One region of the Sporosarcina sp. P3 genome, then DNA from elsewhere that is predicted to be linked to it. Evidence: riboswitches for the same ligand, from Rfam matches in the RefSeq annotation. Region 1 holds a riboswitch; each other region holds the start of a gene.

Region 1 (7,968 bases):
GAGTCACTTTGATTCCGATATCAATTACTTTAAACCCGTTATTACTTAAGATAATCTCTACGAGGTTTTTTCCGATATCGTGTACATCACCTTTTACTGTCGCTAGGATAATCTTGCCCTTCCCGCTATCGTCTTCATTCTTCTCCATGAATTGTTCAAGGTAGGAAACAGAAGCCTTCATGACTTCAGCACTTTGCAGAACTTCCGCTACAATCAGTTGGTTATCATTGAATAAACGTCCAACTTCAGCCATTCCCTTCATTAAAGGACCATTGATGATATCGAGTGGTGCGTCGTATGTCTTCAAAGCTGTTTCCAGGTCAGGAATTAAACCTTCTTTCGTCCCTTCTACTACGTAGTACGCGAGACGTTCAGGTACTGTTTTCGGTATATCATCTTCTGACTTCTCATTTTTCTTCCCACGATAGAAATCCGTGAAGTCTGCTAGTGTTTCATCTGTAGTGGAAAATAGCAAGTCGTTCGCCAGCTTGATTTCAGCTTCGGGAATCGAAGCAAAGCGCTCAAGTTTCTCTGTATTGACAATTGCATAATCCAGACCTGCTTGTGTACAGTGATACAAGTATACAGCGTTCAACACTTCGCGGCCGACGGGAGGTAACCCGAAGGATACGTTGCTGACACCGAGAGTCGTTAAGGTGCGTGGAAGTTTTTCCTTGATTAATCGTATTCCTTCAATTGTTTCCACGGCTGACCCGATGTATTGCGCATCACCGGTACCGACAGGAAAGACGAGTGGATCAAAAATGATATCCTCCGGCGGGATCTTCCATTTATTGACGAGTAAATCATAGGAGCGCAACGCAACTTCCAGCTTACGTTCTCTTGTCACCGCCATTCCAACTTCATCAATCGTTCCGACAACGACAGCTGCTCCGTACTTTTTCACTAAAGGAAGTACGGCATCAAAGCGTTCTTCACCATCTTCCAAGTTGATAGAGTTAATGATTGCTTTACCTTGCGAGAACTTCAACGCTTCCGCAATGACATTTTCATCCGTAGAGTCAATGACAAGAGGAACTTTGACTTTTTTTACGACTTCTTTCATGAAGCGAGTCATATCGTACAATTCATCACGGTCAGGGTTTGCGAGACAAATATCCAATACGTGAGCACCACGTTTTACTTGTGCGCGTGCGATTTCAGAAGCCTCTTCAAATTTTTCTTCTACAATTAATTGTTTGAACTTACGTGAACCGATTACGTTGGTACGTTCACCAATTAATAACGGACGCAATGTATCGTCGTAAAGTAACGGTTCGATCCCTGAAACGGCATGGCCATGAGAAACCTCAGGCATTTTGCGCGGTGCTTTATCTTTTACGACCTCACGTATTGCGCGAATATGATCAGGTGTTGTACCACAGCAACCGCCAACCATGTTTAACCAACCTTTTTCAGCGAAGCCTTCCAGTTTTTTCGATAGAGATTCAGGGGACTCATGATAATGTCCTTCTTCATCTGGCAATCCAGCGTTTGGATAACACGTGACATAACTCGTTGCTAAGTCAGATAATGAGCGCAAGTGGTCGGTCATGAATTCAGGACCTGTCGCACAATTCAAACCGACCGAAAGAGGGTGCACGTGTTCAATGGAAATATAAAACGCCTCAATACTTTGTCCTGCAAGTGTTGTACCCATCGGTTCGATCGTTCCTGAGATCATGATAGGAATTTCGCGTCCAAGCTCTTCAAACGCCTTTTTAATACCAATTGTTCCGGCCTTCACGTTCAACATATCCTGACTCGTTTCCATCAGTATTAAGTCACTGCCCGCTTCTATAAGCGCTTTAGCCTGCACATAAAAGTCGTTGGATAGTTCATCAAATGTAATGCCGCCTGTAACCGAAAGTGTCTTTGTCGTGGGGCCAATCGCACCTGCGACAAAACGTGGCCATTCCGGTGTGGAAAACTTTGCTGCACTCTTTTTCGCAATCTCTACAGACTTTGCATTAATTTCATCTGCCCGATGCCCGAGTGAAAATTCATTCAATACAAGGGGGGTACCACCAAATGTATTCGTACAAATGATATCTGCTCCAGCTTCTAAGTACTCATCGTGAATTTTCTCTAAAACATCCGGGCGTAACACACTCATGTATTCGTTACACCCATCGTATTCTTCTCCGCCAAAGTCTTCCGTTGAGAAATTTTCCGCTTGCAGCATCGTCCCCATCGCACCATCAATGATCAGGATTCGTTTATCTAGTTGCTCTTCAATAGGATGTCTCTGCATGTGTTAATTCCCTCTCTTTCTGCTGGTCTATTTCCTTAATGTGTTCATACAACTCTAATGTCATATCGTAACGAAGGAATGGTGTGATGAGATACAGCCCATTAAAATACTGAGCTGCTGTATCAATCAATTCTTTTGCGATTTCAAGACCCGTTTCGGTTGACTTTTCACGGTCATCTCCGCACTCACGCATTCTATCCAACACCTCTTCTGAAAGCTTGATACCGGGTACTTCGTGATGCAGGAACTCGGCATTTCGTATATTGGTTAGCGGCATGATTCCAATGAAGATCGGTGTGTCCAAATGTTTTGTTGCTTCATATACCTCGATAATCTTTTCTTTCGTATAAACCGGTTGCGTGATGAAATAGTCGGCACCCGCTTCAATTTTCTTCTCGAGTCGCTGTACGGCGCGATCGATTACACGTACGTTCGGATTGAAAGCTGCCGAAATAGAGAAGCTGGCTTTCTTGCGCAACGGTTTTCCGGAGAATGAAATTCCTTCATTTAACTTCTTGATTAATTGTAATAACTCCATGCTGGATACATCATAGACACTTGTGGCACCAGGGAAGTCGCCAACTTTTGTCGGATCGCCTGTTACAGCTAGGATATCGTGAATGCCTAATGCATCGAGTCCCATCAAATGTGATTGTAAGCCAATTAGATTATGATCGCGGCATGTCAAATGTACAAGTGGGCGGATATTATGTTGCATCTTAACGATTGAACCCATCGCCATGTTGCTAATGCGGGGAGAAGCAAGTGAATTGTCCGCCATTGTTATAGCGTCAACGCCTGCGTCATATAACACATTTGCCCCTTTGATATAACCTTCAGTTTCCAAGTGGCGTGGTGTATCTAGTTCTACAATCACCGTGCGCTCTGTTTTGGCTTTTTCGTGAAGGGGTTGATGTTTTACAGGCCTTGCTTCATGAATCACGATAGGCTTTGCCGGTTGCACAATCTTTTTTGTAATAGGTGCTAGCCGCGCTAACTGTGTTTTAGCTGCTTTAATATGCTTAGGCGTCGTTCCGCAACATCCGCCAATCAACCGAACGCCTTGATCACGAAGTAATACGGCAGCGCGTCCAAAGTATTCTGCTTCAGATTCATAGACAATACGTCCATCTTCTACATCCAAAAGACTGGCATTTGGATAGGCGGATAAAAATGCCTTGTCAGGTAATGTAACATTATCGAATGCTTGAATCGTGTGGTAAGGGCCTAAGCGACAGTTGACGCCTACGATATCTGCACCGAGAGACTCGAGTTGATGAAGTGCATCGTTTAATGAAAGCCCATTCTGTAAGACACCCGGATCATGCATAGAAACTTGTGCAATCAATGGAACGTCCGTGATTTTCTTTAACGTGGTCACAACAGACGATAACTCTTCAAAATCATAATACGTCTCTAATAGAAGTCCATCAGGGTCACCTGCTAATAAAGCATGGGCCTGTTCTAGTACGACTTTCTCTATTTCGTTTAATGTAGCATCGCTTTTACGTATGCCGCGTACGCCGCCAATTGTTCCAAGTACAAATTGCCCCCCAGGCGCTGCTGCACGCTTTGCAATTTGAATGGCCGCTTTATTGAATTCTGTTACATGACTTTCTAAGCCATAGCGAGCTAATTTGTTCGCATTCGCACTGTAAGTGTTTGTCTGGATTATATCTGCGCCGGCTGCGATATAGTCTTGGTGAATTTGCTCTATAATTTCAGGCTTTTCTACGTTTAGTTCTTCATAACAGTAATCAATTCCGTAAGAATATAAAATAGTCCCCATTGCACCGTCTGCCGTTAAGACATTTGTTTGTAGCTTCTCTAGCAATGACATAATCCCATCTCCCCTTTGCTTTTTCTAATCAAAAAAAGCCTTCAAGTATAGTAGAAGGCTTTGTAATCTCAATGACTAGTTCCCTCTCATCTTTTCAGAGTGTCAATTTGACAGACTGCTGGAAGTAGCACCTTGCCTAAATGGCTGGTTGCTGAAGCGTCGACGGGCCAGTCCCTTAGCTTCTCTTGATAAGATTTGTTTCTTATTCAATTATTTTGATTATTCTAACCACATCATAGCCGCTTTGTTGGATATCGTCAAGTGAATGTTTGGTGAAGTTCCGTGTGCAGAGTTAGAGCGTAGAGAAATTGCGGCATATATGCTAAAATCAAAGAAACAACTCGAAAAGGTGAGGAACTATGCGATTCTTTAAATACTCATTTCCGATCGCTGTTCTTGTAGGTACACTTGCTTGGATTATGTTAGGTAACAGTTATGAAGAAGTTGCTTATGATATGCGTGTGTACATTACAATCGCAGCTGCTATATTTAGTGGTTTACTCTCAAGCGTTTTATTTCGTAAAGAAAAAGAAGAACAGATTGATGAGAAAAAATAGGCTGTCAGCGTTGCGCTGCAGTCTTTTTTTTATTCATTTTTATTAGTTAACTTAAAAATAAATAGTGTTGACATACGGTGTGTTAACCATTAATATTTTTAAGGTAACTAATATAAAAAGAGGTGACATAATGGCAACAGCAACAGAGAGACGACCGGTAAGTAGATTCAGTGCCTTAACTATTGTATACAGCGGGATGTTTGCATCTTTAATGATGATTGGAGCGAATATTACATCCTTCGTGCCGTTTTTAGTAGTTGGTGGTGTACCGATCACTTTGCAAACGTTTTTCGCCATCTTATCAGGACTATTACTGGGTAGTCGTCTAGGTGCATTATCTATGACAGTATATATGTTAATAGGACTAGCAGGCGCACCGGTTTTCGCTAAGTTTTCAGGCGGCTTCGGTCAAATTTTAAGTCCGACGTTTGGCTTTATTCTTACTTTCATCCTAATTGCCTATGTAGCGGGAAAGATTGTGGAGCGAAATCAGACCCTACCTGCTTTTATTACCGCAGCGCTAGTCGCCACAGCAATCAACTACATACTAGGTACAAGTTGGATGTATTTTGCGTACAAGATGTGGGCGGCTGCACCCGACGTATTTACTTATAAGATCGCATGGCTATGGATGATGCCCCCACTGCCGAAAGATCTAATTTTAGCCGTGCTGTCAGGCATATTTGCGTTCAGAATATCCAAACACTTGAAAGTGAGGCGTGCACTATAATGTATTACCAACAACTGGCCACTAAAGTACTGGAAGGACATGTGTTAACTGACGAGGAATCACTCGCTATATTAAACAGCCCAGATGAAGATTTGCTATTATTGCTACACGCGACGTACTCGATTCGATCGCATTACTTCGGAAATAAAGTAAAGTTGAATATGATCATTAATACGAAATCAGGACTATGTCCGGAGAACTGTGGTTATTGCGCCCAGTCCATCATTTCAAAAGCACCTGTCGAAAAGTACGCGATGATGAAATCAGAAGAGATACTTGAAGGTGCGGAGCGTGCGGCTGCCAATAAAGCAGGCACCTATTGCATCGTCGCAAGTGGACGGGGGCCGCGTGACAGTGAACTAGACATAGTCATTGACTCTGTTAAGCAAATTAAAGAAAAGCACAAAGGAATGACGGTATGTGCTTGCCTAGGAATTTTAAAGCCAGGACAAGCAACTCGTTTGAAAGAGGCAGGAGTAGATCGTTACAATCACAACATAAACACATCTGCAGAACATCACGAAAGTATAACCACATCCCATACATATGACGATCGTGTACACACTGTAGGACTTGCCAAAGAAGCGGGCATATCTCCTTGTTCAGGCGTCATCGTCGGTATGCGGGAAACAAAGCAAGACATTATCTCTATGGCGCGTAGCCTACGCGAACTGGACGCAGACTCCATACCTGTAAATTTCCTACATGCAGTTGATGGAACGCCATTAGAAGGAACATCAGAACTAGACCCACGCTACTGTCTAAAAGTTTTGTGTTTATTCCGCTACATCAATCCTAGCAAAGAGATCCGCATCTCAGGTGGACGTGAAGTGAACCTAAGAAGCCTGCAACCATTAGGCCTTTACGCCGCAAATTCCATCTTCATCGGTGACTACCTCACAACAGCCGGTCAAGAAAACGATCAAGATCAAAAAATGCTTGAAGACATGGGCTTCGTAGTCGACCTCGAGCCGTTGCGCAAAGAACCTATTACTATATAAATAAAAAACGAATCAATAGTTGTAGACAGTGACTGAAGACAATCCGCTATAAGGATCTGTTCTTCAGTCTTTTGTTATTCATTCAGTATTCTATTCAGGAAGATGGCGATGGTTGACGGTAAGTAGAAAGCATTCATCTTATTTTTTGTCTGATGACTAATTGAATAATTAATAGCCTGATGTGACAACCTAGCAATAGGTTTCCTTTTAACATAATAAGGTATACATACAAACAAATGAATTGCATCCCGCCTAATTTCTGCGATACAATCAAGTCAAAGATAGTCAAAGTCAACTAGATGAGCGAGCGAAAAGAGGTGACGAGATGCGTAACATTTCTGACATTATAGAAGGATATTTGAAGTCGATTATAGAAGAGGAAGATAGCGCTTCTATTGAAATCAAACGAAATGAGATTGCCGAAAAGTTCCAATGCGTACCATCACAGATTAATTACGTGATCAAAACTCGGTTTACCGTCGAGAGAGGCTATGCTGTTGAGTCTAAGCGAGGAGGCGGAGGCTACATTCGGATTTACAGGGTGCGTACCAACTCCCGCAAAGACTTACTTGAACAGGCGTTAGAAATTTTAGAGAATGAAGCATCATCTACTATGGCGGAAGATGTCATTATCCGTTTAATTGAAGAAGAAGTCATTACAGAACGTGAAGCTAAACTGATGCTTGCTGCAGTAGGCCGGGCTACTTTGCGTTATATGTTACCTGAGCGGGATGCGTTACGTTCGCGTATTCTTCGCGCTATGTTAGTTACATTAATTTATGAAGAGATAGAATGAGGTGAATTTCAATGCTTTGTGAAAACTGCAAAGAACGACCAGCTACTGTAGTGTTTAAACAAGAAACATCAAATGATGTAATAGAGCGTCATTTATGTGATAAATGTGCATTTTACTCACAAACATTTTCTTTCAGTCCGGATCAAGAACCGTTATCAATACAACAATTTTTAGCACATTGGTTGGGTGGTTCAGAGTTATTTCCGGAACAAAAAGCTGATGAAAGATTACCGGATGGTCCGAAGTGTCCGAGCTGCGGGTTGACCTTCCATCGTTTCCTCGATATCGGGAAGTTTGGTTGTGCGGTATGTTATGAAACATTCAAGGGGCAGCTGCCAAGAGTGTTTGCCAAACTGCATAATGGGCATACCCAACACCGTGGAAAGATCCCCGTATCACTTAATGAACGTTTTGCTTTAAAGAGGAAGCTTGAAGATATCCGTACGAAAATGCAGGAAGCTGTAGAAAACGAACGTTTTGAGGAAGCGGCAACTTTACGTGATGAGGCCAACCAAGTGAAACAGCAACTGTCCGATGGAGGTGATGATCAACATGTCATTTGAAAAATTCATCAAACAGGAACTGACAGGTTGGATGGTGGCGGAAGGTGAGCATGCTGACATCGTCTTGTCCACAAGAATCAGACTAGCTCGCAACTTACAGGATTATCCATTCCCTATAAGTGCCACGCAAGAAGATGCAAACGACGTAAGCAAGGCATTGAACCAAGCGGTCGAGACGATGCAGGATGATCACTTTACGAGTATTACAATGGAAGATTTATCACCGC
Region 2 (7,968 bases), on a different contig from region 1:
AAAGAGTAACAGTTCGTCTTGCATAAATGCGTTTGACAATGGTAAGTTGTCTCGTTCACTGCAACCGATATCGGCCTTTTTGCTTTTGAGTAAGCGCAAAATGTTAGAAGGTGAAGCAGTCGTCAGTTCCAGGCGCATGTCGGGGTATTTCGCATGTAGCCGAGTGAGAACGTCGGGTAGAACAGCTTGCGAAATAACCGGTGAAGCGGCAATGCGTAGAGTGCCTTTGAGTGCTGTGGTTTGTGTGGATTCTGCGTTTGTACGATTGGTCAACTTCATCATCTCCAATGCGTGTTTTTATAGTAAATGTCCTACTGGTATGACTTGTTTTTGTGTGAAAAAATAGCCTTGCATTAATCTGCAAGGCATCGAACGTGCAATTATAGAACTGTGTAATTTTTGTGTGCGACGACAGTCATGTTGGAAGCTGCTCCAATGTTTTCTGCGTCTTCTTCAGAAATTTTCACAATGACGGAGTTTTCGAGAATCTTGTGTATGGTTCCGGAAACTTCATGTTCATTACGGTTGAAAGATATGACTTCGTCTACATACCGTGATGCTACAAAATCAGAAACTGGACGATCTTTTCGTGGGAATGCCAATCGAATCAACTCCTTCAGTAGTATGGAATCTAATTTGTCGTAATTTGTCATTAACGCTAGACGAAAAGTACGTACAATAGCTTACTAGAACTAGTATAACACATTTTGAGAAATTAATCATCATACTAGATTTGTGTCGAATGAGCAAGTTTTTCGAACAATCATTTATGGAAGTTGACTGGTACCATCCACAGAGATAGCATAGTACGGATAATAGGCAAATCAATTGGTTGACAATATACCTCAAGGGGTATATTGTAGAGTTAACAATAAGGAGGTTGAGCGATATGGAATACGATGATAAAGTCAAAAATCGATTAAAGCGTCTAGAGGGTCAAATCAAAGGTGTCTTGCGTATGATGGAAGAAGGCAAGGACTGTAAAGAAGTGATCACGCAATTATCAGCCAGTCGTTCTGCTATTGATCGTACAATTGGTGTAATTGTGAGCTCGAATTTGATCGCCTGCATGGAAAATCTAGACGAAGTGGATGATCGTACGCAAGAATCTATCATTAACGAAGCGGTGGATCTTCTAGTAAAGAGTCGATGAGCAACATCACTTGACTCTTTTTTTTACAACATATAATATACCCCTATAGGTATTTTGTTTAGTAATTTTACAATAAAGGAGAAGAGAATATGACGGAGCAAAAGAAAACGACGATCGTGTTATTTAGTGGTGATTATGATAAAGCAATGGCCGCTTATATTATTGCGAATGGTGCAGCGGCGTATGATCATGAAGTTACGATTTTTCATACGTTCTGGGGATTGAACGCGTTGCGGAAAGACGAACCTATTAAGAGTAATAAAAGCTTCATTGAGAAGGCGTTTGGGAAAATGATGCCGCGTGGAGCAGATAGAATGGGATTATCTCAAATGAATTTTGCGGGAATGGGTCCTAAGATGATCAAGCAAGTGATAAAGAAGCATAATGCGATGACATTACCACAACTGATCGATATGGCAGTAGAGCAAGATGTAAGATTGATCGCGTGTACGATGACAATGGATTTACTAGGGCTTGGTGAGGGCGAACTTCTTAAGGAAGTTGAGTATGGTGGTGTAGCGGCATACTTAGGAGAAGCGCAAGATGGTCAAGTGAACTTGTTTATTTAATTTTTTTCTTAAAATGGATACCCTAGGGTGTATAGGAGGAATACAATGATTCAGTCAGATAATGTGTTAGATGCAAAAGGTCTTGCTTGTCCGATGCCGATTGTGAAGACGAGAAAGATGATGAAAGACATGGAAGACGGCCAAGTGCTTGAAGTCCAGTCGACAGATTCAGGTACTACTGCAGATTTACAGGCGTGGACGGAAAGTGCTGGTCATCAATACGTTGGGAATGTGAAGGAAGCGGATGTATGGCGCCATTTCGTACGAAAAGCAGGCCAGGAAGATCAGTCGCAAAAAGAATATCCATTTACAGTCGACAATGATCGCTTAATGGAACAGCTGCAACACCCTGACGCTGTGCTACTAGACGTTCGTGAAGAAGCTGAATATGCATTTGCTCACATACCTGGCGCCCTATCTATACCTCTTGGCCAGTTGGGTGAACGCATGGCGTACTTGAGTAAAGACAGCAAGATCTTCGTAGTATGTCGAACAGGTAATCGCAGTGATATGGCATGCCGGAAACTAGTCGCAAATGGATTTGAACGTGTCACGAATGTACTTCCTGGCATGTCGGAATGGAATAGCGAGACGGAAAATACAACAGGGGGTATGAATAAATGAGAATCATTCAATCAAGTGAAGTAGCGAAGCGCGTTATGGCGAAAGAATCATTATTCATTTTGGATGTGCGAAATGAAGGCGCATTTGAAGATTGGAAAATTGAAGGGGAGCAAGTGCGCCATTTGAATGTACCGTACTTTGATTTATTGGATGGCATTGAAGATATTGAAGGCCAGTTGCCAAAGGATGAAGAGATCCTAGTTGTCTGTGCAAAAGAAGGCTCGTCCATCATGGTGGCGGAAATCCTGGAAGAAGCAGGATTCTCTGTAGGTTACCTTTTAGGTGGGATGAAAGCGTGGAGCGAGTATCTTGAACCGGTAAAAATTGCCGATTTGAAATCGGGTGGCGAGCTCTATCAATTCGTCCGTCTTGGTAAAGGGTGTCTTTCGTATATGATCATGTCGGGTGGAGAAGCGGCAATCGTAGACGCAACACGTATGACGGATGTGTACGTGGATTTTGCTGCGAAACACGGCGTCAAGATCACAAACGTACTGGATACGCACTTGCACGCTGATCATATTTCGGGTGGTCGTCAGATCGCAGAAGCGGCGGGTGCAACATATTGGTTGCCTCCGAAAGATGCAGAAGAGGCAGTATTTGAATATGCAGCGTTAGAAGGTGATACATGTATTCAGATAGGTGATACGAAAATTGATATTCAAGCACTTTATTCGCCAGGACATACCATTGGTTCGACTTCATTTATCGTCGATGAGAGCTATTTAATGACAGGTGATATTCTGTTTATTGATTCGATTGGACGTCCAGATTTAGCGGGTTTAGCGGAGGATTGGGTAAGTGATTTACGCGAGTCTTTATATAGTCGCTACAAAAAAATATCAGAGGACTTAATCGTCTTGCCAGCTCACTTTATGGTAATAGATGAGTTGAATGAAGATGGTAGCGTGGCAGAGAAGCTTAGCGTATTGTATGAAACAAATCATGGCTTGAATATTCAAGATGAAAAAGAGTTTAGAGAATTAGTTACTGATAACTTGCCACCACAGCCAAACGCTTATCAGGAAATTCGCCAGATGAATATGGGGAAGATCCAGCCTGACGTGGAAACGCAACGCGAGATGGAGATTGGTCCGAATCGCTGTGCGGTACGGTAAATAGTTAGTTAAATGGATAATGAACACTAAAACCCAAATTAAAAGGAGAAGATATATATGAATACAACAACATTTTTAGACGCTAAAGGCTTGGCATGCCCAATGCCGATCGTACGTGCAAAGAAAGCCATGAAAGACTTGCAAGCAGGGGACATTCTTGAAATCCATACAACAGACAAAGGTTCAGTGTCCGATCTGACTGCATGGGCGGCTTCTGGTAATCATGAAATAAAAGATCAACAACAAGAGTCAGATGTCTTTAAATTCTGGATCCAAAAAGGATAAACTAAGGGTAGAGGGAATGGTTATCTCCCTCTTTCATCAGGAAGAAGGGAGAACATCATGACGATTCCATTTATTATTACAATCTTTCTCATTGGCTTCGTTGGCTCATTCCTTTCGGGTATGATGGGAATTGGCGGTGCAATTGTCAAATATCCAATGTTGTTATTTATTCCTGCGTTACTTGGCTTTGCTGCGTTTACACCACATGAAGTATCTGGAATTACTGCAGTTGAAGTGTTTTTTGCATCACTTTCAGGAGTATTCGCGTATAGAAAGAGTAACTTAATATTGAAACCACTTGTCCTCTATATGGGAATCAGTGTATTAGTCGGCAGTGTGATCGGCGGCGCTGGTTCTAGTATGCTAGCAGAAGCGACGGTTAACATCATCTATGGTATTTTAGCCGTTATGGCGGCAATTATGATGTTCATTCCTAAAAAGGGTCTCGACGATCAGCCGATTGATGAAATTACATTTAATCGCTTCATCGCTTCCAGTGCGGCCTTTATCGTCGGTTTGGCAGCTGGAATTGTCGGAGCTGGCGGTGCATTCATTATGGTGCCGATTATGCTCGTGATACTAAAGATACCGACACGCGTTACGATCGCTACGTCCCTTGCAATTACGCTATTGTCATCTGTGGGCTCGGCATCAGGCAAGCTCCTAACAGGTCAAGTACCTTATGGACCGGCGCTCGTCATGATTGTCGCAAGCATCATTGCAGCGCCGATCGGTGTAAAAGTCAGTCGTAAAGTAAACACCAAAGTATTACAAAGCATTCTAGCCATACTCATCATGGCCTCCGCCGTGAAAATCTGGTGGGACATATTCTAACCAAATAGGATCGTCAGCACATCGTTCACTAAACGTGTTGCTGGCGATTTTTTGGTGAAATCATAAGTGGAAACATCAGGGAACTCACTTCAGCACTTGCGGCTGGCTGTCGTTTAGTAAATGAGGGAGTCTTTACATAATGCTATCATTCGAGATCAACAAAACCTTCCTAGTCCAAGCTCTAGACGATAGAAATAACACCGCTTTCTAAAGATTCTATTAATAAACCCTTGCAATAGACTAGGAATAGCCGTATACTATTTTTCAACGATGGAAAACGAATAGACACACTCTTATCAAGAGCGGCGGAGGGATTAGGCCCTGTGATGCCCGGCAACCGGCGAAAGCAAAGGTGCTACTTCCTACAAACTCTCGGCAGTTTGGAAGATAAGGGGGGAATGAGCGAAAGCAGAGCCCTCTTCTTATTATGGAAGATGGGCTTTTTCTATATAGTGAATCACACCCACGTGTTCCTTGTCTAGTCCTAAAGAAAAGATATTCGAGGCGTCTCGGTGTTCCATCAATACATGAAAAAGGGGAATGGATATGACGAATTTACAGCCAGAAACGATACTATTACACGGAGGGCAAAAACCGGATCCGGAAACAGGTTCACGGGCTTTACCGATTCATCGTACGACTTCTTATGTATTCAGAGACACAGAACACGCACAAAATCTATTTGGCTTGAAAGAAGCAGGCAATATCTACACACGAATTACCAACCCGACAGTAGCTGTCTTTGAAGAGCGTGTCGCACAGCTAGAAGGCGGAACGGCAGCAGTTGCATTGTCTTCGGGTATGGCGGCCATTGCATTCTCTATTCTCAATATTGCTGGAACAGGTGATGAAATCGTTGCAGCGAGCAATCTTTACGGAGGTACATACAATTTATTCGCTGTGACATTACCGCGCTATGGCATCACAGTGAAATTTGTTGACGCATCTGATCCGAAAAACTTTGAAGCAGCCATTACGGATAAAACGAAAGCATTGTTTGCAGAAACAATCGGTAACCCGAGCTTGCAAGTCCTTGACGTGGAAGCTATTGCGAACATTGCACATGAAAATGGAATTCCGTTGCTCGTAGACAATACATTCCCTTCTCCTTATGGGTCAAATCCAATCGAATACGGAGCGGATGTAGTCATTCACTCGGCGACGAAATGGATTGGCGGACACGGTACGACTATCGGTGGTGTGGCAGTGGACGCGGGGAAATTCGATTGGACACAAGGTAAGTTCCCTGGCTTTACAGAGCCGGATGAATCATATCATGGCTTACGTTACGGAATCGACACGGCTGCTGCAGCTTTCGCAACGAAACTGCGCGTGCAATTGCTAAGAGACTTTGGCCCATGCCTGTCACCGGACAGTGCATTCAACTTGTTGCAAGGTTTAGAAACACTTCATTTACGTGTACCACGCCATAATGAAAACGCACAAAAAGTCGCGGCATTCCTGCAGGATCATCCAGCAGTTGAATGGGTAACCTATACGGGTCTAGACGATCATCCAACAGCGGAATTGGCCAACAAACATTTAAAAAACGGGTATGGCTCAATTATCGTTTTCGGTATCAAAGGTGGACGCGATGCTGGGAGACAGGTGATCGACAATGTCGAAATTTGGTCTCATGTAGCAAACGTAGGAGATGCCAAGTCATTAATCATACATCCGGCATCTACTACTCATCAGCAGCTGTCTGTGGAAGACTTGAAAAACTCAGGCGTTAGCGAAGAGCTGATCCGCTTGTCAGTAGGGTTGGAGTCAGTAGACGATATGATCGCAGATTTGAAACAAGCAATCGAAAAAGCTGTCAACTAATACAAAAAATGAACACTACGCATGTGCGCAGTGTTCATTTTTTATTTTCGTTTGATTTTTCTTCGCTCTTCCTTTAAAGATTTGAAAAGCGAGGTGATCATCATAATCAGTATGATGGAGAATGGTAAGGCGGCTATGATAATGACGTTTTGAAGTGCATCCAAACCACCAACATATAATAGAATAATCGCGATGGAGGACTGAATGACGCCCCAGACGATTTTCAAGTTATTAGGTGGAGTCAATGAACCATATGACGACTGCATACCTAGTACGAATGTAGCCGAATCCGCTGACGTAATGAAGAATGAAGTAATCAGCAAAATTGCGACAACTGAAATGACGAATGACCAAGGTAATCCACTGAACATCTCAAAAATTGTCAACTCTGTTGCAGTAGAGGCTAAATCGATAATACCTTGCTTTTGTGTTTCAATAGCTGTTGTACCAAACGCTGAGAACCAAATTGCACTCAATACAGTCGGTACGACGAGCACACCGATCATGAATTCGCGAATTGTTCTTCCTTTTGAAACACGGGCAATGAACATACCGACAAATGGTGACCAAGCTATCCACCAAGACCAGTAGAATAGTGTCCAGTCATTCAACCATGAACGATTTTCAGGTGTAAGTGGTGCTGTGCGGAAACTCATACGAATGAGGTTTTCTAAATATCCGCCAATAGAATCAGTGAACATATTGAAAATCAGCAATGTTGGACCGAGTGCAATGATAAAGACCAACAAAGTAAGAGCTAATACCATATTGGTATTGGATAAAATACGAATCCCTTTTCCAAGGCCGCTCCAAGCGGATAGTAAGAATAATACAGTCACGATCGCAATAATAATAAACTGAGACCAGAAACCGATTGGAACACCGAATAAGTAATTCAATCCAGCATTAATCTGGACCGCTCCAAATCCGAGTGACGTGGCGACACCGAAAACAGTAGCGAAAACTGCAAAGACGTCAATTACGGTTCCGAGTTTGCCATCTACGCGATCACCGAAAATCGGGCGAAGTGTGGAGGAGATTAAACCAGGCTGGTTTTTGCGGAACTGGAAGTATGCCAGGGCTAAAGCTGTCATACCATATATAGCCCAAGCGTGGAAGCCCCAATGGAAAAATGTTGAACGCATCGCTTCTTTATACGCTTCTTTTGTTCCAACAGGTGCAGTAGCTGAACTTACCGCATAATGTGAGAGAGGTTCCGCAGCTCCATAGAACACGAGTCCAATTCCCATACCTGCGGAAAATAGCATGGCGAGCCAAGAAAACATGGAAAACTGTGGCCTGTCACTATCTTTCCCCAATCGAATCCTGCCGAGCGGACTGAATATCAAATAGACTGAAATGAAGAATAGCATAGAAACTGTCAGTAAGTAATACCAGCCGAATGAATCTGAAATGAGATTCCTTATATTGAGCGTGATCGCCTCAAAGTGTTCAGGAGCGATTACACCATAACCGACTGCCAATACGACAGCTACTAATGTAATATAAAATGTTGATGAAACTTTTCTCATAGGTCCTCCTTATGTAAATGTAGTTT
Region 3 (7,968 bases), on a different contig from region 1:
TACGTGCAGATGATCGTTTCGTGAAATTCGTCAAAGAATTTATGGACGCAAAAAAACCTGTATTCGCAATTTGTCATGGTCCACAATTGCTCATTACAGCAAAAGCGCTTGAAGGGCGCGATGCAATAGGGTACACGTCCATCCGTGTAGATATGGAATATGCAGGTGCAAAATACGCAGACAAAGAAGTCGTAGTTTGTCAGAACCAACTTGTAACAAGCCGTACACCTGACGATATACCAGCATTTAATCGTGAATCACTAAAACTTCTAGAAAAATAATAATTATTTCGACCGTCGGGGTGTAAGTAAGCCTTGACGGTTTTTTCATGTTTTCTAAACATTAAAATACTGCTCATGACATACAATATCAATACATTTTCATAGACGCTGAAAAAGATTCTCAATTGTACTTGAAAAAGGTTCTCAATGAGAGTATGCTAAAAGTAACAAGTAAATCGGCGAGACGATCGCTTCTTACAAATGAAAGGTCGGGGGTCTAACATGTATAAAATTGTTATGTTGGCGGTATTAGCAGGGATTGCATTAGGTGTAGCAGCTGGATTTTCCTTTGGAAGTAAAGAACTGACAGGCATGTTCTCCGGAATGGTGGCACTTGCGTTTATCGCAGCACCGGCAGCGGTCGTCTATGCAAGCGAAAAGAAAAAATGGCATACAACTCAGTAAGAAAGAAAAGCATCCAAATTAATTTGGATGCTTTTTATATGAAAATTATTTGAATGTTTCCAAGCCCTACTTCTATAAGAGAGTAAGCCTTAATAGGCAGACCAACCATTATCAGCTTCCATAATGACACCATTAACATAGGAGGATTCGTCTGAGGCAAGGAATAGTGCAATGTTTGCGATCTCTTCCTTTGTTCCAGGACGGCTCATCATATTTACGCCTCTTAGAGCTTGTTTCATGCCGAATTCATCTGGTTGAGTTAGGCTGTTTGTAATATTAGTTGGGATTTGTGCTGGTGCAATTGCATTACAGCGGATGTTTAAGGGACCGTATTGAGAAGCGACACTTTTTGTCATCCCTGCCACCGCGTGTTTTGATGCGGTGTAAGCCAGACCACCTCGACCACCTGTCACCGCTGAGATAGAAGCCATGTTGACGATCACGCCTGTTTTTTTCTCTTCGAAGATAGTTAATGCTTTACGAGTTGCACGCATGACACCTGTTGTGTTGATCGCTAATACTTTGTCCCATATCTCATCTGTAACTGTAGCTGCAGCGTACATATTGTCCATAATACCGGCATTGTTCACTAGAATATCCAGTGTGCCGAATTGCTCCACTGCTGTATCAATCATTCTTTGTACATCTTCTTCCACCGTGACATTGGTCTTAACTGCCAGCGCTTGACCGCCAGCATTTTTAATCGTCTGGACAGTCTCTTCTGCACCTTCCATATTCATATCTGCGATGATAAGCTTCGCACCTTCACGGGCATAGAGCTCAGCAATTTCTCGTCCAATTCCAGACCCGGCGCCAGTTACTACTGCTACTTTATTTTCTAAACGATTCAACAATCTCGCCTCCAATAATAAATGTATGTTCTTTTTCAGTATATACTTTAACATCTAACTATTGAAGGATTTAGCATCTTTTCTTTACCTGCAAAAACTCGAACTGCCATAGTGTAACTGACGGTTCGAGTTGTGCGGTTTATTATTATTGAGTTTTTACGCCTTCTACTATTTCTTTTGCAGCATAAAGAGCTTGTTTTACATCAGCAATCAAATCATCTACATCTTCTACACCAACAGAGAAACGTAGCAAACGATCATCCACTCCACGGCGATTGCGTTCTTCTAAAGGAATATCCATATGCGTTTGCGTAGTCGGATACGTGATAAAGCTTTCCACGCCGCCTAAACTTTCAGCAAATGAAATGAGGTTCAGGTTTTCAAGGAATGGTCCTATCCATTCGCTATTCTGCACTCGGAAAGATAACATGCCACCGATCCCGGCGTAGAGTACGTCGGCAATGAGAGACTCTTGTTCTAAGTAAGATACCATTGCTTTCGCATTGACGTCATGCTGTTTCATGCGTAAATGCAATGTTTTCAAACCGCGGACAACCAGCCAGGAATCAAGAGGGGATAATGTAGCGCCAATCGCATTATGGTTAGTAAATAGGCGTTCGCATAACTCTTCACCCTTTGCGACGACTAGACCTGCTAGTACATCATTATGTCCACCGATATATTTTGTTGCGCTATGAATGACGATATCTGCGCCTTCTTCAATAGGTCGTTGGAAATAAGGCGTTAAGAATGTATTATCGACAATTAATAATAAGTCATGCTTTTTGGCCAATTCTGCATACGTCCCAATTGCTATGTTTTGCATTAATGGGTTTGTGGGCGTTTCCAAGAAGATCGCTTTTGTGCGATCAGTAATTGCTTGCTCGACTTCTGAAACATCATCAAACGATAGATAACGTGTCTTCACATTGTAGGTCTCTTCGTATTGATTAAATAAACGATACGTGCCGCCATATAAGTCTTCAGGTGCCAGTAGCTCTGAACCTGTCTTAAATAAGGATAAAATTAGTTGGATGGCTGCCATTCCAGAACTGCACGCAAATCCTTGATCACCAGATTCCAAGTTTGCGATTCCATCCTCTAAGATCGAACGCGTAGGATTTTTTGTTCGTGTGTAATCATACCCCGTAGATTTTCCTAGACCTTCATGGTGATACGCTGTAGACAAGTAAATAGGCGTATTAACTGCTCCGGTTTTCCTGTCACTGCGGTTCCCTAGTTGTACTAATCTGGTTTCTAATCCATTGTTTGTCATGAATATCCATCCCCCCAGCAAAATAAAAAAGAACCTCTTCTTTTCGAATAGGCCCTCGAACTTACAAGTGTATACAGCATTCTCATCTTCAAGGTGGTGTCACCATTGGAATTAGCACCGTGCCTGAGGCTGGTTGCTGAGACATCGCTGGGCCTATCCCTCCGTCTCTCTCGATAAGAATATTCTTAATATAGAAAAAACTGTTGATGGATTTATTCTACCATGCGGATATACTAGAAGCAAGCTTCCTTTTATCGTGATCGGATGACTTTTTGCTATACTTATAGGTGCTATTCATGAAAGAAAGGAGATTTTTATTTTGGCTTGGAGTTATGTTGCCCTAGCGGCAGTTATAGAAATTTTCTGGGTAGTTGGTCTGCGTTACTCTGAAACCGCAATTCAATGGACTGGAACAGGTGTGGCGATTGTATTGAGTTTTTATTTTATTATTAAAGCATGCGAAAAATTACCTTCAGGTACGGTATATGCAGTCTTTACCGGATCGGGTGCCGCGGCAATCCTTTTGGTGGATATATTCATCTTTCAAGCAGATTTCACATGGGTTACGCTGACTTTTATTGGATTAATTGTCAGCGGGGTCGTCGGTATCAAGTTGACTACAGATGAACAAGTAGATACAAAAGGAGGTGGCTGACGATGGCTTGGGTGTATTTGGCTATTGCCAGTCTCGGTGAGATTTTTGGTGTGGTAAGTATCAATTACTATTTACAGAAACGGTCTATTAAGAGATTGTTGCTCATTGTCGGAATATTTGGATTCGGCTTCGTCTTCTTGTCTCTTGCTATGCGTGAAATTCAAATGAGTACAGCGTATGCGGTATGGACAGGGTTTGGAGCAGCGGGAGCTGTATTGATGGGGATTTTGATTTTCAAAGAATCTGCTAGCGTTAAACGTCTTTTCTTTTTATCGCTCATTATTCTCGGTGCTGTTGGTTTAAAGTTATTCGGATAAAGGAGAGTGGATACACTGGTTTATTGGACACGATTTGAATATGAAGAATGGACAGTAACGCTTGCCGCTACAGAAAAAGGACTTTGCTACGTGGGATTAGCAGAAAATAGTGTGGAACAATTAAAGGTTTGGTCAAAGCGATTCGAAACTGAAGGGTTAAAGGAAGATGAAATGAAGCTTGAGGTCTATAGAGGTCAGGTCAAAGAGTATCTTTCAGGTAAGGCTATTAGTTTTTCTGCGGTGCCAGTGGATCTAAAAGGGACACCATTCCAATTGCAAGTTTGGGAAGTGCTACAACAGATACCCTACGGTAAGGTCGTAACCTATTCAGAAATTGCAGAACGAATGGGGAAAGCATCTGCTGTTCGTGCTGTAGCATCTGCGATAGGCAAGAATCCCCTATTGATCTTGGTGCCTTGTCACCGTGTAGTAGCGAAGAGTGGAGAATTGTCAGGCTATCGAGATGGTAAAGAGCGTAAAAGAAACCTGCTACAACTGGAGAAAACGCGTTTAATATGTGGTAGCGCGGAGTGAGCGATATGAAATATAAGCAAATGAAAACGAAGAAAACGCATGAAGTAGTGACGGCTAATTTATTAAACACTATTAAATACAAAAATCACTCACTTTTAGCTGAGTGATTTTTTTATTTAAGACAGGATGAATATTCTGTCAATTGATTGATTAATGTAGTACGCTAGGTAAAAATCCGATGCGCTGCTGACTATATGGTATATCGCTGTGAAGGGGTGAAGAGGAATGAAAGTAAGCCTATTTATAACTTGTTTGGTAGACATGTTCTATGCGGATGCCGGCAAAGACATGGTGGAAATATTAGAAAGACAAGGCTGTGAATTATCGTTTCCAAAAGGACAAGTGTGCTGTGGACAGCCGGCTTATAACAGTGGTTACGTAGAAAATTCAAAATCGGCAATGAGGAATATGATAAAGACATTTGAAGGGGCGGAGTATGTTGTCACACCGTCAGGATCTTGTGCCACTATGTTTAAATTGTATCCGGAAGTATTCAAAGATGATCCCAATTGGTTACCTAGAGCACAAGAGCTGGCAGATAAAACATATGAGTTCACTCAGTTTCTTGTGAATGTATTGCAAGTGGAAAACGTAGGGGCGAAATTGATAGGAAAAGCGACGTATCATCCCTCTTGCCACATGACGAGATTACTAGGCGTTAGCGAAGAACCGAGAAAATTATTGAATCAAGTGGAAGGACTCGAAATGATCCCTTTACCCAATGCACATAATTGCTGCGGATTTGGCGGAACATTCTCCGTTAAGATGGGAGATATCTCTGAACAGATGGTAGATGAGAAGGTCAATAGTGCTATGGCGACAGAGGCAGATTATTTAATTGGAGCGGACTGTGGTTGCCTCATGAATATAGGTGGACGCGCAGAACGTATGGGCGAGCCAATTCGTGTTATGCATATCGCACAAGTATTAAATAGTCGTGAGTAAATAAAAAAGTGAGGTGATAGCAATGGCGATGAAGTTCAGTAAGAAAAACTTTACAGATCGAACACAGGATAATATTTCAGATGATTTCATGAGACAGGCAGTGGCGGGCGCTCAAGAACGTTTGCACGGGAGAAGATTAGACGCTGCAGAAGAGTTAGGCAGTTGGGAGGAATGGCGTTCACATGGGGAGGAAATTCGTCAACATGTTCTTGAAAACTTAGATTACTATTTACATCAGCTAAGTGAAAATGTTGCACAACGCGGTGGTCATGTATTTTTCGCAAAGACTGCTGAAGAAGCCAGTGAGTATGTTCGAGATGTCGTCAACAAAAAAGACGGTAAAAAAGTCGTGAAGTCGAAATCTATGGTAACAGAAGAGATTAATTTGAATAGCGTTCTAGAAGAAGCCGGATGCGAAGTGATAGAGACAGATTTAGGGGAGTATATCCTTCAAGTAGATGATCATGATCCACCTTCTCATATAGTAGCGCCAGCGCTTCATAAAAACAGAGAACAAATTCGTGAAGTGTTTGCGGAGAAACTGGATTACCATCATACCTCTAAACCCGAAGAATTAGCTTTGCATGCACGCGAAAAACTGCGTCAAGAATTTTTGGATGCAGACATAGGCATTACAGGTTGCAACTTTGCGATAGCTGAAACCGGCTCTATTAGTCTCGTGACGAATGAAGGGAATGCACGACTAGTCTCCGCGTTGCCGAAAACTCAAATTACAGTAATGGGGATGGAGCGAGTCGTACCTTCCTTTGAAGAATTCGAAGTGCTGGTCAGTTTATTGACACGAAGTGCAGTAGGTCAAAAATTGACGAGTTATGTCACAGCGTTAACTGGCCCTAAAGAGGAAGGGGATGTAGATGGCCCTGAAGAATTTCATTTAGTCATCGTCGACAATGGTCGTTCAGAAATATTAGGTACAGAATTTCAGTCTGTGCTGCAATGTATCCGATGTGCTGCCTGTGTTAACGTATGCCCTGTTTATCGTCATATTGGCGGGCACTCATACGGCTCCATTTATTCTGGCCCGATTGGTGCTGTGCTATCACCGTTGCTTGGAGGTTACGACGATTTCAAGGAGTTGCCTTTTGCTTCCACACTATGCGGAGCGTGCACGGATGCTTGTCCGGTGAAAATCCCTCTTCATGAACTACTTCATACACATCGACGCATCATAGTGGAAGAGGAAGGTCGATCACCTATTTCCGAAAGACTAGCAATGAAAGCATTCGGAATCGGTGCTTCTTCTAATCCGTTGTACTCTATGGGCTCAAAAGTAGCCTCTACCGCCATGAAACCGTTGACGAAAAATGACCGAATTTCAAAAGGTCCAGGTCCACTGAAAGGTTGGACAGATTTACGTGAGTTCCCGGCTGTCGGAAATACGCGTTTTCGCGATTGGTTCTATGATCAGAAAGGAGGCAAATAAGTATGGCAGGATCCATTCAAAACCGTGGTCCATTTCTAGAGACCATCGCGACACAACTAGGTCGCGAACTTAAAAAGGAAATAGAAAAGCCAATCTGGAAACATCAACCTCAACGAACAGTGTTAGCCGATGCTTCAAAAGATGAATTACTCGAAGTGTTGCGTGTGCAATGTGAGCAAATTCATACGGATATTATGGAAACGACAAAAGAATCGTTGCCGGTCGCGCTGGATGAAGTCGTAAAAGCTTACGGTGGCGGACCGCTATCTCTGTGGAGAGACGAACGTTTTGAGGAATGTGGATTATCGGATCTAGTAGAGATGAAGTGGCCGTCAGAACAAATTGAAGTCCATAGTTGGGATCCTTTCATTGGAGAGAAGAATATCGCACGGGCTGAACAAGCAAACATCGGTATCACCTTTAGCGACATGACTCTCGCTGAGTCCGGCACCGTCGTACTTTTCAGTAGTGCGGACAAAGGTCGTTCCGTCAGCTTGCTCCCGACGCATTATATTGCCCTAATCCCTAAAAGCACGCTAGTCCCGAGAATTACCCAAGCGTCAGATATGATTCGAGAAAAACTAAACAATGGCGAGCAAGTCCCGTCCTGCATCAATTTTATCACTGGTCCCAGTAACTCCGCTGACATCGAAATGAACCTAGTCATTGGTGTACACGGTCCGGTCAAAGCGACGTATATAGTGATAGAAGATTGTTGAAAAAGGAGTGAGGATTGCTTTCGTTTGAAAAGTGAGTAGCTAAACCAGAAATAAATTCTATTGAAAATAAGCACACGGGACAGAAAACGAATTCCAAAATTAATTGGAATGTACTTTCTGTCTTTTTGATTCCGTAAAAAGTGAAGCATCGGGACACATGATTCGTGGTCACATCTCTTTCATATTTTATCTTTGCTAACCTTAAAAAGTTATATTTCTGAAATCGATTCGTCGGTTAATGATTACTTTGCTGAGAAACAGGGAAAATAGTGTATAATGACAATATTATTGCAGCGGAAGAAGGAGACGACTATGACTTCATCATACAAAGACGACAGCTTAGCGTTACACACAGACCTCTATCAAATTAACATGGCCGAATCGTATTGGGCGGACGGCATTCATGAACGGAAAGCCGTATTTGAAGTGTATTTCAGAAAAATTCCATTCGGTAACGGGTATGCGATATTTGCTGGCCTTGAACATGTACTGAAGTATCTAGAGGAATTTTCATTCACAGAAAGTGATCTAGCTTATTTAC
Region 4 (7,968 bases), on a different contig from region 1:
TAGTAACATGGCTTGCTGCGGAGAAGAAGTCATGATGTGCTTTATATTCTTGCCCAGGTAAGTAATGCAGAACTTGGAGTCTTTCACCATGTTCGATTGGAATACTCATAACTGCCTCAATTCGTTTTTCGATCCGTAAGGCAATCAAGTTATCAGGTTCTTCAATAAACATACCACTGCTTGTTCTAATTTCGTTTTCTGCATGAGTTATGCCTATTTTAGAACGTTTCATTTTATCTGTAGAAAGCCGAATCAGTTCGTCACATTCTTCGTCGCTTAACATATTGCCTAATACAACGACTAATGGTTCTTCGACTTTCGCAATAATTTCGATTTCACGGTCTGTCATGATTTTCTTTCCTGTATGGGTAAATATAGTTTGTTCTTTATTTTCCGCTATCAACTTCGAACACCTCTTTTATGGTTTGATTTTTATTAATCAAATACAGAGTAACGTGATGAGTGTACAGCCAATATCGGACTTCTTTTGAGTTTTACACTTCCTCTTTGGGATTGCGTTCAATATATTTTAGCATGCTAGATTAGTTGACGTATATTCAGAATGTAGTGAAAAAGGTAGTGATATATAACTATTTTTTACTTTTAATTATCTTTATCATATATACCTGCGCAGTATGGTTAATTATGTATTGATTGCAGTTCCATACATTCGTTAGAACGTATCCGTATAGTAAACTGTAGTCATCCCGATAGCTCCAATTTTAAATTGGTGAGGAAAGCCAACTCTTATGACATAGTTCAAGAGCTTGATTTCTATAAATCTGACGGAAATCCTTTGCGGCCGCAATGGACTTCTAATTGTGCGGATATGCTATTATTTTTAGATGGCAACGACCTGTTCTTTTATAGACAATCATAAAAGAAGGCACCTGCACGAGAAGTCGACATGACTGCATAAACCATCATCAAAACTTCTCACACAGATACCTCTGTCATATCAAGATACATCTATTTGTTTTAGTGGATCCTTTGCTGGTCCCGCAATCACTTTCCCTGTGCCGTCGAATATAGAGCCATGGCAAGGGCAATCCCATGTTTCATCGCCATCATTCCATTTCACTTCGCAACCTAAATGAGTACAAGTCAGATTGACGTAGTGAATGTCTCCAGTGTGGTCTCTATACATACCGGAAGCTTCTTCGTTTATTTCAAATCGTTTGGCTTCACCTTTTGATAGTTGCTTTGCTTGCTCTAAAATTGAAGGTTGATCTTCCTTCTCTTCTTTTTTAGGCAAATCCCGTTGAGGACTGAGGAATTCCGCATATGAATTTTCTTTGCCTTCGATCAAGTCGCAAATCAATTGTGCAGCTGTACCGGCGACTGCTAATCCCCACTTATTATAGCCAGTCATGACGAACATTTTATCGTTGCCTTCTTCTATCGGTCCTATGAATGGACGTCTATCAGGTGTTACCATATCATGTTCTGACCAATAAGCGAGCATTTTGGTCAGACCGAATTCCGCTTTTGTAAATTGGCGAATCGCTTCGTAATGATCGATAGTGGAGCTTTTATTCCCTGTTCGATGTGTATTGCCTCCAACGATCAAGATAGGCTGGTCTCCATCATAGGCTCCACGAAATGTCCGTCTAGGTTCGTCTTGGCCAATATACACCCCTGTACCAAATGGTTGATCGCTCTCAAATGCAGTTAAATGTGAAGACATGGGTTCCATAGTATTGGAATAAAATGAGTGAGGATCTTCCACTGGGAATAGTGTAGCGAGTACGACTTGTTTACATGTGATTTTATATGGTGTATTGGTTGTAAGTACTAAGTAATCATCGTGCTCTTCCTTGTCCATATAGCGTGTATGTTGAATAATCTTTCCGCCAAGTTCTTCAATGGCTTTCAATAAGCCGTGGATGAATTTCACAGGTTGGAATTGTGCTTGCTTCCGCATGACAAGAGCTGAACTCACATCGAAATCAATGGGGATGGAATTGGTCATACCGCCATCAATACCAATTTCATCATAGGCTTGTGCTTCGGCTTTCAAGCTTTCGGTATGGCTTCCGTCTTGCGTGAAAACGTAGGCGTCTTCTTCAGTAAAATCACAGTCTATGTTGTGTTCTTTACTAATGGATTCAATGAGTTTACGACCTTCTTCATTTGCATCGTAAAATTTTCTGGCTACATCTAATCCATCGCGTTGCAACATTTCGTGGTAAATCAGCTGATGCTGTGAAGAAAGTTTCGCTGTGGTGCCACCTGTACTACCAGCACTAAAGTCACGTGCTTCGACAATAGCAACCGATCGCCCGGCTTTGGCAAGCAGATACGCAGTAAGTGCACCTGAAATCCCTCCTCCAATAACAGCTGTGTCGACTTCCAGATCTTTCGAGAGTTTTGCATAGTGAACCGGACCTGCTTCAGTTTTCCAAAACGATTGTTGGGATCCTTCTAATCTACTCATTTTTACGACCTCCTATTTTAAACTATTCTTACTCTTTTTCTTCCTTTAAATAGGGAATATAAACATTTTAGCTAGTTCTATTCAAAAGTTAGGCGTCTACATAGAGTACGAGGCGAAGAAAGGTAGTATGAAAGAAAAAATACCTGTGAGCAAAAGCACGATGATCGAAACAATCAGGACAAGTTTTAAACACAGTTTGGAACATTGCATATTTCAGTATGGCGGTGTTGGAACAGTATATTAACAAATAAGCCTCTTGGGATAATCTCCAAGAGGCTCGTTTTAATATCGTAGGAATACTAATCCATTCTATCTAGATAACACTTTCCACTTCAACACACCCTGAGAAAAATGTTGCTCCACCGCCCATGTCAGCAATTCGGTCTGGTGTTAATGCGTTCACAAGGTGTTTTTGACCTGAACTATCTCCCAAAATCCCTTGACTGACAACAACTCCGGGAAGGACTTGCTCACCGACAGAGACAGTAAATATACATTCTCCGCGCTCGTTCCATATACGAACAGTCGATTTATCTGCAATTCCTCGGCTTTCTGCGTCGTGCTGATTGATGAACAATCTAGGTGCTTTTTCAAGTTGGATATGTTTTTCATTGTTCGAAAAAATCGTGTTCATAAAGTTATGGTTAATTGCAGGCACATACAGTAAAGGATAATCGGAATCTTGAACAATCGGAATATACGTAGGCAGGGCTGGTAATCCTGCTGCTTTCATTTGTTCTGAATACAACTCAATTTTTCCGCTCGGCGTTTTTAAATGGTTCAATAGATCGCCTGTCCCACTCGCTTTTATATAGCGTTGCTCCTTTAATGCAGCATACGATACTTCGGATAAGTGAGGATTGGACAAATCGCTTAATGCTTGGTCGATCATTTCGGCATCCTCGTCCTGGAAGGGTTGCTCGTCAAAATCCATTGCTTGAGCCAACAACCTGAAAACGTCTGGGTTGGATTTACTGTCCCCGTATGTTTCGATGACAGGTTCTTGTAAATGGATGTAGTGATGCCAGAAAGACGCATAAAAGTCCGTATTTTCAAAAGCGGATGTCGCAGGCAGTACAATGTCCGCAAACAAGGCAGTATCCGTCAAAAACAAGTCATGGACAACTGTAAACAAATCCTCGCGTGCTAAGCCATCTTGGACCTTATTGGCATCCGGTGCGACAACAGCGGGGTTGCTATTATAGACATACAACGAGCGAATCGGTTGTTGTTCCTTCAGTAATGCTTGCCCTAATAAATTCATATTAAATTTACGCGTAGGCTTTTTCTGAAGTTCAGGCCGTTCCAGTGCAGCAATATTATGCGTCAAATAGTCGGAATTTGATTTGACCGCACCTCCACCCTTTAATTCCCACTGACCTGTCAAAGCAGGCAAGCAAGAGATGGTTCGAACTATCATGCCACCATTATCATGATGCTGCAACCCATTGCCGATGCGAATCATGGAAGGAGAAATATCCCCATACATCCGTGCCAATTTATAAATATCTTCTTCGGGCACGCCTGTAATGGTGGAAACCATTTGTGGATTGTAGTACTTCACATGTTCACCGAGCGCTTCATGGCCGATTGTATACTTTTCTAAAAATTCTTGATGAACTAGTTTTTCTTTATAAAGAACATGCATGATTCCAAGAGCAAGCGCTCCGTCAGTTCCAGGTAAAATAGGAATGAACCAATCCGCCATGCGACCGGTTTGGTTTTTATGGACGTCAATGACAATAGTTTTCGCACCATTTTTTTTCGCCTTTTGCGCGATCATAGTTTGGTGCATATTGGTGCTGACAGCATTGATGCCCCAGAATATAAATAGTTTCGTTTCCGTCATCTCTTCTGGATCCGTTCCATAACGCCCGCCCATCGTGTAATTGTAACCGGCTTCGCCAGCAACTGAGCAAATCGTCCGGTCCAGTTGACTCGAACCAAGACGGTTGAAGAAACGACGATCCATCCCTTTAGAACTGAGTTTTCCCATATTTGCATAGAAGCTATAAGGAAGAATCGCTTCTGGACCTTCTTCAGTTATTATTTTTTTCCATTCATTTGTGATAGTTGTAATGGCTTCTTCCCAACTGATTGGAACGAATTGTCCATCGCCTTTTTTTCCAATGCGTTTCAGAGGGGTAGTCAACCGATTTTTATCATAAATCCGTTCAGCCATATGCCGAACTTTGTTGCATATACTTCCTTTTGTGACTGGATGTTCAGGATCACCTTCAATTTTAACGATTTTCCCGTCTTCTTTATGAATCAGCAATCCACATTGGTCTGGACAATCAAGAGAACAAACCGAAGGAACGATACCATTTTTTACATCAATATACGATTGCATTACAAAAATCCTTTCCAGCGAAATAATTTTACCATTTCAAGTTCACTTTGAAGTTTCCTAGTCCATTAATTATTAAAACAGAGAACTTCTATTAAATGTAAAAGAAAGCGTGTGTTGAAATGTAAATCGACTTAAACAAGTAGTTTATAGTAGGTAGTATACCATATTACAGACTGTAAATTTAGAAAGTTCCGATAACCTGTTGACTTTATATCAATTATTATGTACAGTAATTTCATTGGTTTAGTTTTAATAAAATTCTATCAATTATATATTATTTTCTATCGAGAGAAGTTGAGGGACTGGCCCTATGAAACTTCGGCAACATAATTGTGCCAAATCCAGCAAGCGTAGCTTGAGAGATAGAAAGAGCAAAGCATATTTATATTGCGTGAGCGATGATTGCCAAAGACTCTTTCTGTTTTTACAGGAAGGTCTTTTTATTTTATTAAAATAATATAAAATACATCAGCAGGAATGGAGAGTGTGGATATGTTGGAGAAAATAGGAATAACAAAAAACTTAGGATGGGGTTTCTTCGGTGTTATGTTGTTCATGATGGGAGATGGGATTGAAGCGGGGTGGTTAAGTCCTTTCTTAATTGAAAGTGGATTAACCATTCAACAATCAGCTGCTATATTCACAGTTTATGGTATCTCAATTGCACTATCTTCTTGGTTTTCGGGTGTCTGCGTAGATGTATTTGGTCCTAAACGTACAATGGCAATCGGCTTAGCCGTCTATATTATCGGTACGGCAGGGTTTATTACATATGGTTTTTCAACGATGAATTATCCGGTTATGCTTTTGACCTATTTCATAAAAGGTTTTGGCTATCCGCTATTTGCTTATTCTTTTTTAACATGGGTTATTTATAAGACACCACAAAGTAAATTGAGTTCAGCCGTTGGTTGGTTCTGGTTCGTTTTTTGTGCGGGAATGATGGTGCTTGGCGCTTGGTATTCAAGTTTTGCAATCCAACATCTCGGTTATATCAATACGATGTGGACATCAATTTTCTGGGTATGTCTTGGTGCTGTTTTAGCTTTAGTGATTAATAAAGACAAGTTTGAAAAGAAAAAACTTGCCAATAAAAAAGAAGCAGTCAAAGAATTACTGAAAGGGATCACGATTTTGAAGTCGAACCCGAGGGTTGCCGCAGGTGGGGTTGTTCGCGTGATCAATAGCTTAAGTGTTTATGGATTCCCGGTGTTCTTACCCATGCATATGGCGCAACATGGTATTGAAACAACAGCTTGGCTGCAGTTGTGGGGAACATTTTTCTTAGGAAATATCATTTTTAATTTAGTCTTCGGCTTCATTGGAGATAAATTTGGTTGGAAAAACACAATCATTTGGTTTGGTGGAGTCGGTTGTGCGATATTCACGCCACTATTGTTTTATATACCGGTCATTACAAATGGTAGCATTGTGATGACGAGTATTGTTGGATTCATTTGGGGAGGTTTAGTAGCAGGTTACGTTCCGATTGGCGCACTAGTACCTTCTGTTGCAGGCGAAGATAAAGGCGCAGCGATGTCCGTGTTGAATTTTTCCGCGGGTCTATCGACATTCGTAGCGCCAGCGATTGCCTTAGCGTTTATCGGGCTTGTTGGACCAGAAGGGGTTGTGTGGATTTTTAGTGCACTTTACTTAGTGAGTGCGATTATTGTTAAATTTATTCGTATACCGGAAGAAGAGAGTGGGAAGGTACAGGAGGAAACTTTGCTAGTTACCACGTGAAAATGTTTGTGCTAGGTGGTGATTGACAAAGTTATAGATAGATGAAATGATCACAATCAATTAAGAAATAAGATGTCTTTTACCTAGATGATAGGATATGAAGCTAATTCTAATAAATACTTGTTATTACTAGATGAAACGTGAGAAAAAACGGTAGTATGGTACAAGAGATGTCCAATCAATAAGAAGTTAAAGAATTGTTTGGATGGTTGCCAACTTTCTTCAAAAGAGTAGATACATTGTTCATTTTGGAGGAGGTTGGGTACCGGTCTACTAAGTGAGTGATTTTGAACACGCGCATATATAAAAAGGGGATGTTAGCAATGGTTGAAAAGAATTTTGAAAAAGCGGCATTTGCAGGCGGATGCTTCTGGTGCATGGTGAAACCGTTTAAAGAATGGCCAGGCGTCCAAGATATCGTATCAGGGTATATGGGCGGGCACCTGGATAATCCGACGTATGAAGATGTGAAAAAAGGTACATCCGGTCATGTTGAAGTGGTTGAAATTACTTTTGATCCTGCCTTATTCCCATACGAGAAATTGCTCGAAGTCTTCTGGCAACAAATCGATCCGACAGACGCAGAAGGTCAATTTCACGACCGCGGCTCATCTTACACAACCGCCATTTTTTATTACACAGATGCGCAACGGAAAATTGCCGAGAAATCGAAAGCTGATCTAGCTGCAAGTGGCATTTTTACAAAGCCTATCGTTACAACAATCCGCCCTGCAGAAACTTTCTATCGGGCAGAAGAATACCATCAAGACTATTACATAAAAGAAAAGGAACATTACTCAGACAACCGTACACGTTCAGGGCGTGATGAATTCATTGCCAAGCACTGGAGAAAGTAATAGGCATGATAAAATGGGCGAGCGTTTGCATAAAACGCTGCCCTTATTTTATTTGAAGTAGAGATTAATACAAAGTACTCGTGTTCCATTCAACTCTGAATTCAAAAGACGACACTACTTTAATATTTATGAAAGCATAGTCCACAGTACTTTTTCATGTGCACGGTAACTGCTTTTTACTTCTTGATGAAGAACTCATCTTTTTAGTAAGTTCCTCTTATAACTATCTAATCAATTAATGTGTACATCATCGAAGTTCATTTGATAGTAAGTACCGGTGAAAACAATCATGAACGTTAAACGAATGCTCTTTACCTACTATCTTTTTTAAGGTTGGAGAGAGTAGAAAGAGAGGTTTTATCTTTAGATTGAATGACAGAAATACTGCCATCCGTTTCTAGTATAACGGCCGTCGCCTCATCAAGAGAACCTAAACCATTGGAACGTGCTGCTTGGAATATTTCCTCTTCCAAAATACGTTCTGATTCCATTGTTTCCTTCAAAAAACAGCCTTCATAAAACAATAATTTTGGATCTGATTTAATTAGTTTGCTAATAACTCGGAATCGAACAGATGA

The links. Region 1 has a riboswitch for S-adenosylmethionine ahead of CSV61_RS05210 (bifunctional homocysteine S-methyltransferase/methylenetetrahydrofolate reductase). Riboswitches for the same ligand answer to the same signal wherever they lie in the genome.
Region 2: another riboswitch for S-adenosylmethionine. It lies ahead of CSV61_RS10450 (O-acetylhomoserine aminocarboxypropyltransferase/cysteine synthase family protein); the one in region 1 lies ahead of CSV61_RS05210 (bifunctional homocysteine S-methyltransferase/methylenetetrahydrofolate reductase).
Region 3: another riboswitch for S-adenosylmethionine. It lies ahead of CSV61_RS14605 (methionine biosynthesis PLP-dependent protein); the one in region 1 lies ahead of CSV61_RS05210 (bifunctional homocysteine S-methyltransferase/methylenetetrahydrofolate reductase).
Region 4: another riboswitch for S-adenosylmethionine. It lies ahead of CSV61_RS15515 (MFS transporter); the one in region 1 lies ahead of CSV61_RS05210 (bifunctional homocysteine S-methyltransferase/methylenetetrahydrofolate reductase).

The regions. Positions count from the first base shown of each region.
Region 1 covers NZ_PDZE01000003.1:172,645-180,612, reverse strand. Annotated here, with positions in the region: gene metH (methionine synthase) at 1-2,254, opposite strand, end outside; gene CSV61_RS05210 (bifunctional homocysteine S-methyltransferase/methylenetetrahydrofolate reductase) at 2,235-4,094, opposite strand; SAM riboswitch class I at 4,178-4,289, opposite strand; gene CSV61_RS05205 (hypothetical protein) at 4,454-4,651, shown strand; gene CSV61_RS05200 (biotin transporter BioY) at 4,782-5,381, shown strand; gene bioB (biotin synthase BioB) at 5,381-6,382, shown strand; gene CSV61_RS05190 (CtsR family transcriptional regulator) at 6,708-7,178, shown strand; gene CSV61_RS05185 (UvrB/UvrC motif-containing protein) at 7,190-7,741, shown strand; gene mcsB (protein-arginine kinase McsB) at 7,731-7,968, shown strand, end outside.
Region 2 covers NZ_PDZE01000007.1:93,990-101,957, reverse strand. Annotated here, with positions in the region: gene CSV61_RS10490 (LysR substrate-binding domain-containing protein) at 1-273, opposite strand, end outside; gene CSV61_RS10485 (DUF2187 family protein) at 381-602, opposite strand; gene CSV61_RS10480 (metal-sensitive transcriptional regulator) at 890-1,153, shown strand; gene CSV61_RS10475 (DsrE/DsrF/DrsH-like family protein) at 1,243-1,722, shown strand; gene CSV61_RS10470 (sulfurtransferase TusA family protein) at 1,768-2,346, shown strand; gene CSV61_RS10465 (MBL fold metallo-hydrolase) at 2,343-3,464, shown strand; gene CSV61_RS10460 (sulfurtransferase TusA family protein) at 3,522-3,749, shown strand; gene CSV61_RS10455 (sulfite exporter TauE/SafE family protein) at 3,807-4,583, shown strand; SAM riboswitch class I at 4,874-4,977, shown strand; gene CSV61_RS10450 (O-acetylhomoserine aminocarboxypropyltransferase/cysteine synthase family protein) at 5,130-6,410, shown strand; gene CSV61_RS10445 (glycine betaine uptake BCCT transporter) at 6,452-7,942, opposite strand.
Region 3 covers NZ_PDZE01000014.1:61,845-69,812, forward strand. Annotated here, with positions in the region: gene CSV61_RS14590 (type 1 glutamine amidotransferase domain-containing protein) at 1-281, shown strand, start outside; gene CSV61_RS14595 (hypothetical protein) at 504-686, shown strand; gene CSV61_RS14600 (glucose 1-dehydrogenase) at 776-1,537, opposite strand; gene CSV61_RS14605 (methionine biosynthesis PLP-dependent protein) at 1,683-2,813, opposite strand; SAM riboswitch class I at 2,893-2,993, opposite strand; gene CSV61_RS14610 (DMT family transporter) at 3,133-3,468, shown strand; gene CSV61_RS14615 (DMT family transporter) at 3,471-3,785, shown strand; gene CSV61_RS14620 (methylated-DNA--[protein]-cysteine S-methyltransferase) at 3,792-4,319, shown strand; gene CSV61_RS14625 ((Fe-S)-binding protein) at 4,545-5,264, shown strand; gene CSV61_RS14630 (LutB/LldF family L-lactate oxidation iron-sulfur protein) at 5,287-6,708, shown strand; gene CSV61_RS14635 (LutC/YkgG family protein) at 6,711-7,427, shown strand; gene CSV61_RS14640 (nicotinate phosphoribosyltransferase) at 7,740-7,968, shown strand, end outside.
Region 4 covers NZ_PDZE01000017.1:35,021-42,988, reverse strand. Annotated here, with positions in the region: gene CSV61_RS15530 (2OG-Fe(II) oxygenase) at 1-349, opposite strand, end outside; gene CSV61_RS15525 (FAD-dependent oxidoreductase) at 959-2,437, opposite strand; gene CSV61_RS15520 (molybdopterin-dependent oxidoreductase) at 2,751-4,790, opposite strand; SAM riboswitch class I at 5,069-5,159, shown strand; gene CSV61_RS15515 (MFS transporter) at 5,283-6,533, shown strand; gene msrA (peptide-methionine (S)-S-oxide reductase MsrA) at 6,857-7,390, shown strand; gene CSV61_RS15505 (DUF421 domain-containing protein) at 7,702-7,968, opposite strand, start outside.